Regions from separate parts of the Streptomyces sp. JH002 genome, predicted to be linked through region 1. Evidence: riboswitches for the same ligand, from Rfam matches in the RefSeq annotation. Region 1 holds a riboswitch; the other holds the start of a gene.
The links. A riboswitch is a leader RNA that binds a small molecule or an ion and turns the genes downstream of it on or off. The one in region 1 is predicted to bind glycine.
Positions count from the first base shown of each region.

Region 2: linked by a shared signal. The riboswitch ahead of gcvP (aminomethyl-transferring glycine dehydrogenase) and the one ahead of gcvT (glycine cleavage system aminomethyltransferase GcvT) in region 1 are both predicted to bind glycine.

Region 1 is NZ_CP087989.1:1,537,284-1,542,739, reverse strand. It holds gene glyA (serine hydroxymethyltransferase) at 1-599, opposite strand, end outside; gene gcvH (glycine cleavage system protein GcvH) at 614-994, opposite strand; gene gcvT (glycine cleavage system aminomethyltransferase GcvT) at 1,096-2,208, opposite strand; glycine riboswitch at 2,267-2,356, opposite strand; glycine riboswitch at 2,358-2,452, opposite strand; gene H7827_RS06520 (enhanced serine sensitivity protein SseB) at 2,566-3,369, shown strand; gene H7827_RS06515 (enhanced serine sensitivity protein SseB C-terminal domain-containing protein) at 3,366-4,085, shown strand; gene H7827_RS06510 (GNAT family N-acetyltransferase) at 4,061-4,624, opposite strand; gene H7827_RS06505 (Dps family protein) at 4,721-5,194, shown strand.
Region 2 is NZ_CP087989.1:5,945,765-5,951,220, forward strand. It holds gene H7827_RS27335 (DNA polymerase IV) at 1-783, shown strand, start outside; gene H7827_RS27340 (PRC-barrel domain-containing protein) at 738-1,142, opposite strand; glycine riboswitch at 1,291-1,388, shown strand; gene gcvP (aminomethyl-transferring glycine dehydrogenase) at 1,575-4,472, shown strand; gene H7827_RS27350 (hypothetical protein) at 4,587-5,156, opposite strand; gene H7827_RS27355 (glutamate--cysteine ligase) at 5,416-5,456, shown strand, end outside.

The DNA.
Region 1 (5,456 bases):
ATCAGCAGCGCGCCGACCTCGTCGGCGATGCGGCGGAAGGCGGCGAAGTCCAGCTGCCGGGGGTACGCGGACCAGCCGGCGATGATCAGCTGCGGCCGGTGTTCGGCGGCGAGCGCCGCGACCTCGTCCATGTCGACCAGGCCGGTGTCCGGGGCGACGTGGTAGGGCACGACGTTGTACAGCCGGCCGGAGAAGTTGATCTTCATCCCGTGGGTGAGATGCCCACCGTGCGCCAGGTCCAGGCCCATGATGGTGTCGCCCGGCTTGATCAGCGCGGCCATCGCGGCGGCGTTCGCCGAGGCACCCGAGTGCGGCTGCACATTGGCCGCCTCCGCCCCGAACAGCGCCTTGACGCGGTCGCGGGCCAGGTTCTCGATGACATCGACGTGCTCACAGCCGCCGTAGTAGCGGCGCCCCGGGAGACCCTCGGCGTACTTGTTGGTGAGCACGGAGCCCTGCGCCTCGAGCGCCGCCACCGGGGCGAAGTTCTCCGAGGCGATCATCTCCAGGGTGGACTGCTGGCGGCGCAGCTCCGCGTCGACGGCGGCGGCGACCTCGGGGTCCAGCTCGTGCAGGGACTGGTTCAGTACGGACGACATGACAGCGGCTCCCCTCAGCCCTGGGTGAAGGCGGCGTAGCCGTCGGCGTCCAGCAGGTCGCCGGGCAGCTCGCCGTCGATGCGGACCTTGAACAGCCAGCCACCCTCGAAGGGGGCGGAGTTCACCAGCGCCGGATCGTCGCTCACCGCGCCGTTGATCTCGGTGACCTCACCGGTGACCGGGGAGTAGAGGTCGCTGACCGACTTGGTGGACTCCAGTTCGCCGCAGCTCTCACCGGCGGTGACCGTGTCACCGACCTCCGGGAGCTGGACGAAGACGACATCGCCCAGCGCGTCGGCGGCGTAGGCGGTGATGCCGACCGTGGCGACACCGTCCTGGACGGCCGACAGCCACTCGTGTTCCTTGCTGTAGCGCAGCTCGACAGGGTTGCTCATGGGATCGATTCTCCTCGATGGTGACAATGCGGGAGGAAAGCGGGGATGAGGGGGCGCGGCGTACGGGTGAGGGCGCGGTGCCGGGGCGGCGCCCCGGGCCGTTACTTCTCGCGCCGGTAGAAGGGCAGCGCCACGACCGCGAACGGCTCCCGGGCGCCGCGGATGTCCACCGCGACCCCCTCCGTGCCGGGCGCGGCGTGCGCGGCGTCCACGTACGCCATGGCGATCGGCGAGCCCAGGGTGGGGGAGGGGGCGCCTGAGGTGACCTCGCCGATCACCGTGCCCGCCGCGTCCACCACCTGGTAGCCGGCCCGCGGCACCCGGCGGCCCGCGCCGACCAGGCCCACCAGGCGGCGCGGCGGGTCGCTCTGCGCCCGCTCGGCCGCCGCCTCCAGCGGCGCCCGGCCCACGAAATCGCCGTCCTTGTCGAACTTCACCACCCGGCCGAGCCCCGCGTCGAAGGGGGTGGTCGCGGCGGTCAGCTCGTGCCCGTACAGCGGCATCCCCGCCTCCAGGCGCAGCGTGTCGCGGCAGGACAGGCCGCAGGGCACCAGACCGTACGGGGCGCCCGCCTCCGTCAGGGCCCGCCACAGCGGCTCGGCGTCCCGCGGCGCGACGAACAGCTCGAAGCCGTCCTCGCCGGTGTACCCGGTGCGGGCGATCAGCGCGGGCCGGCCCGCGACCGTGCCCGGCAGGCCCGCGTAGTACTTCAGGCCGGCCAGGTCGGCGTCGGTGAGCGAGCCCAGGATCGCGGGCGAGGCCGGGCCCTGCACGGCGATCAGCGCGTACGCGTCCCGGTCGTCCCGCACCTGGGCCTCGAAGCCCTCGCCGCGGGTGGTCAGCGCGTCCAGCACGGTCTGCGCGTTGGCGGCGTTGGCGACCACCATGTAGTGCTCGTCCGCCAGCCGGTAGACGATCAGGTCGTCCAGGATGCCGCCCTCGGCGTCGCAGATCATCGTGTACCGGGCGCGGCCCACCGCCAGCGCCGACAGCTTTCCGACGAGCGCGTGGTCCAGCAGCCGCCCGGCCTGCGGTCCGGTGACCGCGATCTCGCCCATGTGGGAGAGGTCGAACAGGCCCGCGGCGGTGCGCACCGCCTGGTGCTCGGCACGCTCACTGCCGTACCGCAGCGGCATCTGCCACCCGGCGAAGTCGGTCATGGTGGCGCCCAGCTCGCGGTGGAGGGCGTCGAGCGCGGTGATACGGGACGTCATGAGGTGGCTCCAGAGGGTACGGGCGGCGGGCGGTGCGCGGTCGCGCGGATACGGCTCGCCCTCCCCATCTGTCATCGGCACCTGAGAGGTTCGCCTTGCGGCTTGCACCGTGGGTGGGGCCCGTTCGGGGGCCCGCTTTTCAGATTCGCCTTCCGCGCGCGGTATCGGGGCCTGAGAGATTCAAGGGAGGACTTGCTCCTTCGGCGCCCCGGTGCTGGACCGGGAACTCTCCCGCGCGTGGTCGAACGGCCATTGTTCGATTGTCCTGCGGTTGTTGTGCGGCTCATCATCGCATGACGGCCCTCACTGAGCCATTAGGGTGCCCTACAGATCCGGATCAGATGGTGGTGGGACGAGATGAACGAGCGTTGGCAGGGCTCCGCGCCCGGGCAGGACGGCGGCGTCGACACGGGGGCGGCCGGCGGGGGCGGCTGGCCCGGCAATGAGCTGGAGCACGCGCTGGCCGCCGCGGTCGGTGTGCCGGATGCCGCGCCCCGGCTGCTCCAGGTGCTGGGCCGCAGCCCGGTGTGGGTGCCGCTGCCGGAGGGCGGCGGCCCGGACAGCCGCAGCCTGGACCTGCCGACGATCGAGCTGGACGGCGGGGTGTACGTCCCGGTCTTCAGCTCCGCGGAACAGTTCCGGCTCGTGGTCGGCACCCACATGTCCTTCACCGTCGCCCCCGTCAAGGAGTTCGCCCGCGGACTGCCGCCGCAGGCCGGCCTCGCCGTCAACCCGGGCGGCACCGTCGGCGTCCCGGTCCCGCCGGAAGGGGTGGCGCAGCTGTGCCGGGACACCCCGGGCGAGCGCGTGCCCGGGGCGCCCTCCGGCGCCCGGATGCGCCTGTTCGAGCCGGACTGGCAGCAGGAGCCCGTCGACTTCCTGGCGGCGGCGGCCGGCGAGCTGTCCGCGCTGCCGTACGTGCGGACCGCGCGGCGTGGCCTGGCCAGCGCGGAGGGCGGCGCCCCGGCCCTGTTCATCGGCCTGGAGCTGGACGAACTGTCCGAGGAGTACCGGATCGGCAGCCACGACGCGCTGGGCCGCGCCCTGGCGCGCGGCGCGGTGCCCTGGCCGGTCCAGCTGGTGCTGCTGGACGCGGTGACCGACCCCGTCGTGGACTGGCTGCGCCACAGCGTGCAGCCGTTCTACCGGCGGGACGCATGACCGAAGCCCAGGGGGCGATCGAGGAACTGCTTCCCCGGGTGACGGCCGACCGCCCGGACATCTACGAGACGCTGCTGGGCGCGCTCGCGCACGGCGAGGTGTGGATGCTGCTGTGGCACGGCCGGCCCGGCGACCCGGACGCCCAGTACGGCAGCGTCGAGGTCGCCGGCCACGGCTACGCGCCGGCCGTCACCTCGCCCGCCGAGCTGGCCGCCAGCGGTTGGCCCCGGGACCACGAGGTGATCGGCGGCCGGGACATCGCCGCCGCCCTGTACCCCGACCACTGGGGGCTGTGGCTCAACCCGCACATCCCAGGCGGCGGCCTCGGCATCCCCTGGGCCGATCTGCGCAGGATCGCCGGCGGCCTGGACCGGCTGCCGGCCGGCCCGCTGGTGATCACCGAGCCGACCGCGCCCGCGGAGCCCTTCTACCGGCGGCTCGCCGACGAGGCACGCCGTACCCCCGTGCTGCGCAGCCTGCGGCGCGGCTGGGTGCGGCCCGCCGTGGGCAGCGCCTATCTGGTGATCGGCCTGGAGGTGGACGATCCGGGGGAGGCGGCGGCGGAGTCGGTGCGGCGGATGATGGCACGGGCCGTCGAGGCCGTCCCGGACGGGCTCGCGGTGGCCACGGTGGCCATGGCGGACGCGTACGATCCGGTCGCCCTGTGGCTGCGCGCCAGGGCCCGCCCCTTCTACTCGGCGCCCGCCGCCTCCTGAGCGGCGGGCACCGGCGCGGTCGGGACCGGCGCGCCGGAGTGCGCCGTCAGGGGCCGCTGCCAGTAGCTCACATCGCGCCAGGCCCCCATCTTGTAGCCGTTCTCCCGGAACGTCCCCACCTGCCGGAACCCCAGCGACCGGTGCAGCCCCTCGCTGGCCGGGTTGGGCAGGGCGACCCCGGCGATCACCGAGTGGAACCCCTGCTCGCCGAGGAGCGCGAACAGCCGCTCGTACAGCGCCCGGCCCAGGCCCCGCCCGTGCTGCCCGGGCGCCAGGTAGACGGCGCACTCCACGGTCCAGGCGTAGGCGGCGCGCGCCTTCCAGGGGAACGCGTAGCTGATTCCGGCGACCTCGCCGTCCACCTCGGCCACCAGCCAGGGGTGGGTGCGGTGTCCCCGCTCCCACTGCTCCAGCCACTCGTGCGGCTGCTGCGGCTCGGTGCGGAAGTTGGCGGCGGTGGTCTCGATGTAGTGGTTGACCACGGCGCACACCGCGGGCAGATCCTCGGCGGTCGCGAAGCGGATTCCGGCGGCAGTCATGACGTTCATGCTGCCATCGAGGTTTGCGCTGCCGGGTCCGGGTAGCAGGGGTACCGTGAGAGGAAAGCCGCACATTCGGATGAAAGTGGACGATTCATGTATGCCGTGAAGAGCACACTGCCCGAGCCCGCGCTCAAGGTCGTCGCAGACGCCCTGCAGGGCGCGCTGGCGGACATCATCGATCTGTCCCTGGTGGCCAAACAGGTCCACTGGAACGTGATCGGACCTCGCTTCCGCACCGTGCACCTCCAGCTGGACGACGTCGTGGAGACCGCCCGCGCCCACTCGGACATCGTGGCCGAACGCGCTTCCGCCCTGGGCATCAGCCCCGACGGCCGCGCCGCCACCGTCGCGGGCAGCAGCGGGATCGCCACCGTGCCCGAGGGCTGGCTGCCGGACACCGAGGCGGTCGACATCCTGACGCAGGCGCTGGGCTCCTGCATCGTCCGCATGCGCGACCGCATGGTGGCGGTGGGCGAGGTCGACCGGGTCACCGAGGACAACCTGATCGCCCTGGTCAAGGAGCTGGAGAAGCACCACTGGATGTTCCAGGCCGAGAACGGCAGCTGACGCCGGACGCCCGGGCACCGCGCCGGCCCGCACCGTCCCGGACGCACCGTCCGACCGACGGGTATCCGTGCGGGCATCCGAGCGTCCAGCAGGCATGCCCCCTGTCCCGGCCGGAAGGAATCCGGAAGCGCGAGGCCCCCGACCCGTGACGGGTCGGGGGCCTCGCCTGTGCGGGCCGCCCGCACGCGTCCGCCCCCCTCACCGGGGCCCACGCCGGCCCCGGTGGGCGACGCGACGGGTACCGGCTACGGTGACGCGCGGG
Region 2 (5,456 bases), 4.4 Mb from region 1:
GTGCGGGCCGGTGAGACGGAGCTGCTGCGCCTGCTGGGCACCGCGCACGGCGGCGGGGTGCACGCGATGGCCCTGGGGATCGACGACCGTCCGGTGGTCGCCGAGCGCGACGCCAAATCGGTCTCGGTGGAGGACACCTTCGACGTGGACCTCACCGACCGGGCCCGGGTGCGCCACGAGGTGGACCGGCTGGCCGAGCGGTGCGTACGGCGGCTGCGCGAGCACGGCCGCTCCGGGCGCACCGTGGTGCTGAAGGTGCGCAGCCACGACTTCTCCACCCTGACCCGCTCGGACACGCTGCGCGGGCCCACCGACGATCCGGCGGTGGTGCGGGAGCTGGCCGCGCGGCTGCTGGAGGGGGTGGACACCACCAACGGTGTCCGGCTGCTGGGGGTGGGCGTCACCGGACTGGCGGACTTCACCCAGGAGGATCTGTTCGCGCAGGCGGGCGCGAGGGTCGAGGGCGAGGAGGACGGCGGTGACAGCGCGCCCGAGGGGCCGGCGGACCCCGCCGGGGCCGCCCCGGATGCCGAGCCGGCCCCCGACCGCCGGTGGCTTCCCGGCCTGGACGTGGAGCACACCGGGCACGGCCCCGGCTGGGTGCAGGGCAGCGGCGTCGGGCGGGTCACCGTGCGGTTCGAGACACCGGGCTCCGCGCCGGGCCGGGTGCGGACCTTCGCGGTGGACGATCCCGAGCTCAGCCGCTCCGGCCGCCCGCTGCCGCTGACCGGCGGCCCTCAGCGCTCCTCGTCCGGCGGCGAGGCCAGCCGGCCGAAGTCCTGATCGGGCGGCGTGGCGTCGTCCTCGGGCGCCGCCATCGGCACGTCGAGACCGTAGTGGTGATACAGCTGCAACTCCTGCTCGGGGGAGAGGTGCCGCCCCACCCCGAAGTCCGGCGCGTCCTTGATCAGCGCCCGGTCGAAGGGCACCCGCAGGGACTCCTCGACCAGTTCGCTGGGCTCCAGGGGCACGAACGCGTCCCGGCTGAAGAGTCCGGTGCGCACAGCCGCCCATTCGGGTGCACCGGTCGCGTCATCCAGATAGACCTCGTCCACCGTGCCGATCTTTGCTCCGTTCCGGTCGAACGCCTTGCGCCCGATCAGGCTGCGGGGATCGATATCGGTCTGCACGGTTCCTCCCACGGTTCATCACTGCCGGGCCGCACGCCCCTTCGCCTTCACGTAACGGCACATACCCGGAGTCGGCCAGTCGAGTCCACCGGCACCGGGAGCGGGGCTCCCTCTCCATGTTCGCAGCCCGAAGGCCGCTGGTAGGCTCGAAAACGGTTGACGACCTCGTGCGGGAGAGTCCACCGGTCCTGTGGCCGGCGGCGCCGAAGGAGCAAATCCTCCCCGGAATCTCTCAGGCCCCCGTACCGCACGGGCGAAACCACTCTGGAAAGCAGGGTGACGGCCGGACATCCGTCCCGGCCCCGCCCTCACCGACGGTGAAAGCCGTGCCATCGCCCGACGGGGCGGCGGCGCGGTGAAGCTCTCAGGTCGACATGACAGAGGGGGAGGCCGCAGCAGGCACCGCCCGGTGGTTGCGGGTCCCAGCGACCAGGAGGCCCCCAGATGTCCGAACGCCCACTCCCGCTCAGCGCACTGGAGCACGGCTCGCCGTTCGCGGCCCGCCACATCGGCCCCGACGCCACCGACCGGGCGAAGATGCTCGCCCAGGTCGGCTTCGGCTCCCTCGACGAGCTGACCTCGGCCGCCGTGCCCGCCTCCATCGCCGGCTCCGGACCGCTGCGGCTGCCGCAGGCGCGTTCGGAGGCTGCCGTGCTGGCCGAACTGCGCGCGCTGGCCGACCGCAACCAGGTCCTGACCTCCATGATCGGCCTGGGCTACTACGGCACGTTCACCCCGCCGGTCATCCTGCGCAACGTCATGGAGAACCCCGCCTGGTACACGGCGTACACGCCCTACCAGCCGGAGATCTCCCAGGGCCGCCTGGAGGCCCTGCTGAACTTCCAGACCGTGGTCTCCGAGCTCACCGGGCTGCCCACCGCCGGCGCCTCGCTGCTGGACGAGGGCACCGCCGCCGCCGAGGCCATGGCGCTGTCGCGGCGGGTGGGCAAGGTCAAGCAGGGCGTCTTCCTGGTCGACGCCGACACCCTGCCGCAGACCGTCGCCGTGCTGCGCACCCGCGCCGAGCCCACCGGGGTCGAGGTGGTGGTCGCCGACCTGACCGAGGGCATCCCGCGGGAGGCCGCCGAGCGCGGGATCTTCGGCGTCCTGCTCCAGTACCCGGGGACCGGCGGCGCGGTGCGCGACCCGCGCCCGGTCATCGAGCGCGCCCACGAGCTGGGGGCGGTCGTCACCGTCGCCGCGGATCTGCTCGCCCTCACCCTGCTCGCCTCGCCGGGCGAGCTGGGCGCGGACATCGCGGTGGGCACCAGCCAGCGGTTCGGTGTGCCCATGGGCTTCGGCGGCCCGCACGCCGGCTACATGGCGGTCCGCGAGGCGTACGCCCGCAGCCTGCCGGGACGCCTGGTGGGCGTCTCCCGGGACGCGGACGGCAAGCGCGCCTACCGGCTGGCGCTGCAGACCCGCGAGCAGCACATCCGCCGGGAGAAGGCCACCAGCAACATCTGTACGGCGCAGGTGCTCCTGGCCGTGATGGCCGGCATGTACGCCGTGTACCACGGCCCCCAGGGGCTGGCGGACATCGCGCGCCGCACCCACCGCTACGCCGCGCTGCTGGCCGCCGGGCTGCGCGCGGGCGGCGTCGAGGTGGTGCACGGGGCGTTCTTCGACACCGTCACCGCCCGGGTTCCGGGCCGCGCCGAGCAGGTCGTGGCCGCCGCCCGCGAGGCGGGCGTCAATCTGCGCCAGGACGGGTCCGACCTGGTCGGCATCGCCTGCGACGAGACCACCAGCCGCGCCGAACTGGCCGCCGTGTGGGCCGCCTTCGGCGTGGACGCCGCGCACACCGACATCGACGAGCTGGACGCCGCGACGCCGGACGCGCTGCCCGGCGCGCTGCTGCGCACCGACGAGTACCTCAGCCACCCGGTGTTCCACCAGCACCGTTCCGAGACCGCGATGCTGCGCTATCTGCGGCGTCTGGCCGACCGGGACTACGCGCTGGACCGCGGCATGATCCCGCTGGGCTCGTGCACCATGAAGCTCAACGCCACCGTCGAGATGGAGCCGGTCACCTGGCCGCAGTTCGCCGCGCTGCACCCGTTCGCGCCGATCGAGCAGGCCGAGGGCTACCGCACCCTGATCCGCGAACTGGAGGACGGGCTCGCCGAGATCACCGGCTACGACAAGGTCTCGCTGCAGCCCAACGCCGGGTCGCAGGGCGAGCTGGCCGGGCTGCTCGCGGTGCGCGCCTACCACCGCGCGAACGGTGACCCGCAGCGCACCGTGTGCCTGATCCCCTCCTCGGCGCACGGCACCAACGCCGCCAGCGCCGTGATGGCCGGGATGAAGGTGGTCGTGGTGGCCACCGGCGAGAACGGCGATGTGAACGTCGAGGATCTGCGCGCCAAGATCGAGCGGCACCGGGACGAGCTGGCGGTCCTGATGGTCACCTACCCCTCCACGCACGGGGTGTTCGAGGAGGGCATCCAGGAGATCTGCGCGGCGGTGCACGACGCGGGCGGCCAGGTGTACGTGGACGGCGCCAACCTCAACGCGCTGGTGGGGCTGGCCCGTCCGGGACGGTTCGGGGCGGACGTCTCGCACCTGAACCTGCACAAGACCTTCTGTATCCCGCACGGCGGCGGTGGCCCCGGGGTCGGTCCGGTGGCGGTGCGCGAGCACCTCGCCCCGTACCTGCCCGGTCATCCGCTCCAGCCCACCGCGGGACCCGTGGACGGCCCGGTGGGCCCGGTCTCCGCGGCGCCGTGGGGCTCGGCCGGCATCCTGCCGATCTCCTGGGCCTATCTGCGGCTCATGGGCCCCGAGGGGCTGCGCGAGGCGACCCAGACGGCGGTCCTGGGCGCCAACTACATCGCCAAGCGCCTGGAGCCGCACTACCCGGTGCTCTACACCGGGCCCGGCGGTCTGGTGGCGCACGAGTGCATCATCGACGTCCGGCCGCTCACCAAGGCCACCGGTGTCAGCATCGACGATGTGGCCAAGCGGCTGATCGACTACGGGTTCCACGCGCCGACGATGTCCTTCCCCGTCGCCGGGACGCTCATGATCGAACCGACCGAGAGCGAAAATCTGGCCGAACTCGACCGTTTCTGCGATGCGATGATCGCGATTCGGGCGGAGATTGACCGAGTTGGTGCGGGGGAGTGGCCCAAGGACGACAACCCGCTGGCCGGCGCCCCGCACACCGCGGCGCAGCTCACCGAGGAGTGGACGCACCCGTACAGCCGTCAGGACGCCGTCTTCCCGGGCGACGCGGGCCGCGAGGACAAGTACTGGCCGCCGGTGCGCCGCATCGACGGCGCGTTCGGCGACCGCAACCTGGTGTGCTCCTGCCCGCCGGTGGACTCCTACGAGGACTGAGCACCGAGAACCCGGGGCTGAGCGCCCAGGACCGAGGCCGACGCCCTCCGGGCCGGCTCCCCGCAGCGGGGAACCGGCCCGGACACGTACCGCCTGCGTGTGGTGCGCCGCCGGTCAGCCGGTCGGCGCCGTGATGGTCAGGCGGCCGGCGAGCACCGGCAGCAGGGTGTCCGCGCGCACCGGGAGATCCCCGGCGATCCCCGGCGGCGCCGGAGCGAGCGGCACCAGGATGTCCTGCGGCAGCGGCGAGCCGGCGCCCGGCTCCGCCGTGGGATCCGAGTGCAGCCACAGGGTGAGCATGTACAGCTCCGGAATCGACAGCAACCGGGGCTGATAGGTGCCGGGAAGCTCCTCGGCGCGCCGTACGGCCCGCTCCGTGGAGGCGATATAGGGGCCTTCCCCGAAATGCGAGAAAGCCCAGCCGTCCGGGGTCAGCATGGTTTCCGCGGCTCCGACGGCGCGGCCACCACTCTCCAGCAGAAAACGCCATCCGGTCAGCCGGGAACGGGCCGCTCCGGTGGGATCGGGGACCGGCGTCAACCGGTGCACGGGCAGGGGAAGCACGGGGCGCAGAGCCCCTCGATTCAGATAGATCGGGTGCGGGGAACGCACCGTGGTGGACTGGAGTGCGGCACTCAGGCTGCGCTCGGCGGCAGCAGGAGCGGGCGGGATGTTCAGGGGCATGTCGGGTCGCCTCTCGCTTCGGAGTAGGTCGCCTCTTCCAGGGGAGACATGGCGCTTCAGGATGTTATACGACGCGTGTTCTCGTTATGTTTCCACTAGCCCACCGAAAAAGTTTCGGCAAGAGGTAATCAGGCCGCCCTGTGCGCGAAGTATCCCTCTGGGATATGCCCATGTGTGGGCCGCGCCACGCACGGTCCGGTGTTATCGGCCGATGGTGGTGGGCATGATCGGTGCACCGACGGACGAGGAGGTGTGCCGCATGGGTGTGAAGGTCGCGGCCGACCGGTTCGATCTTGCTGA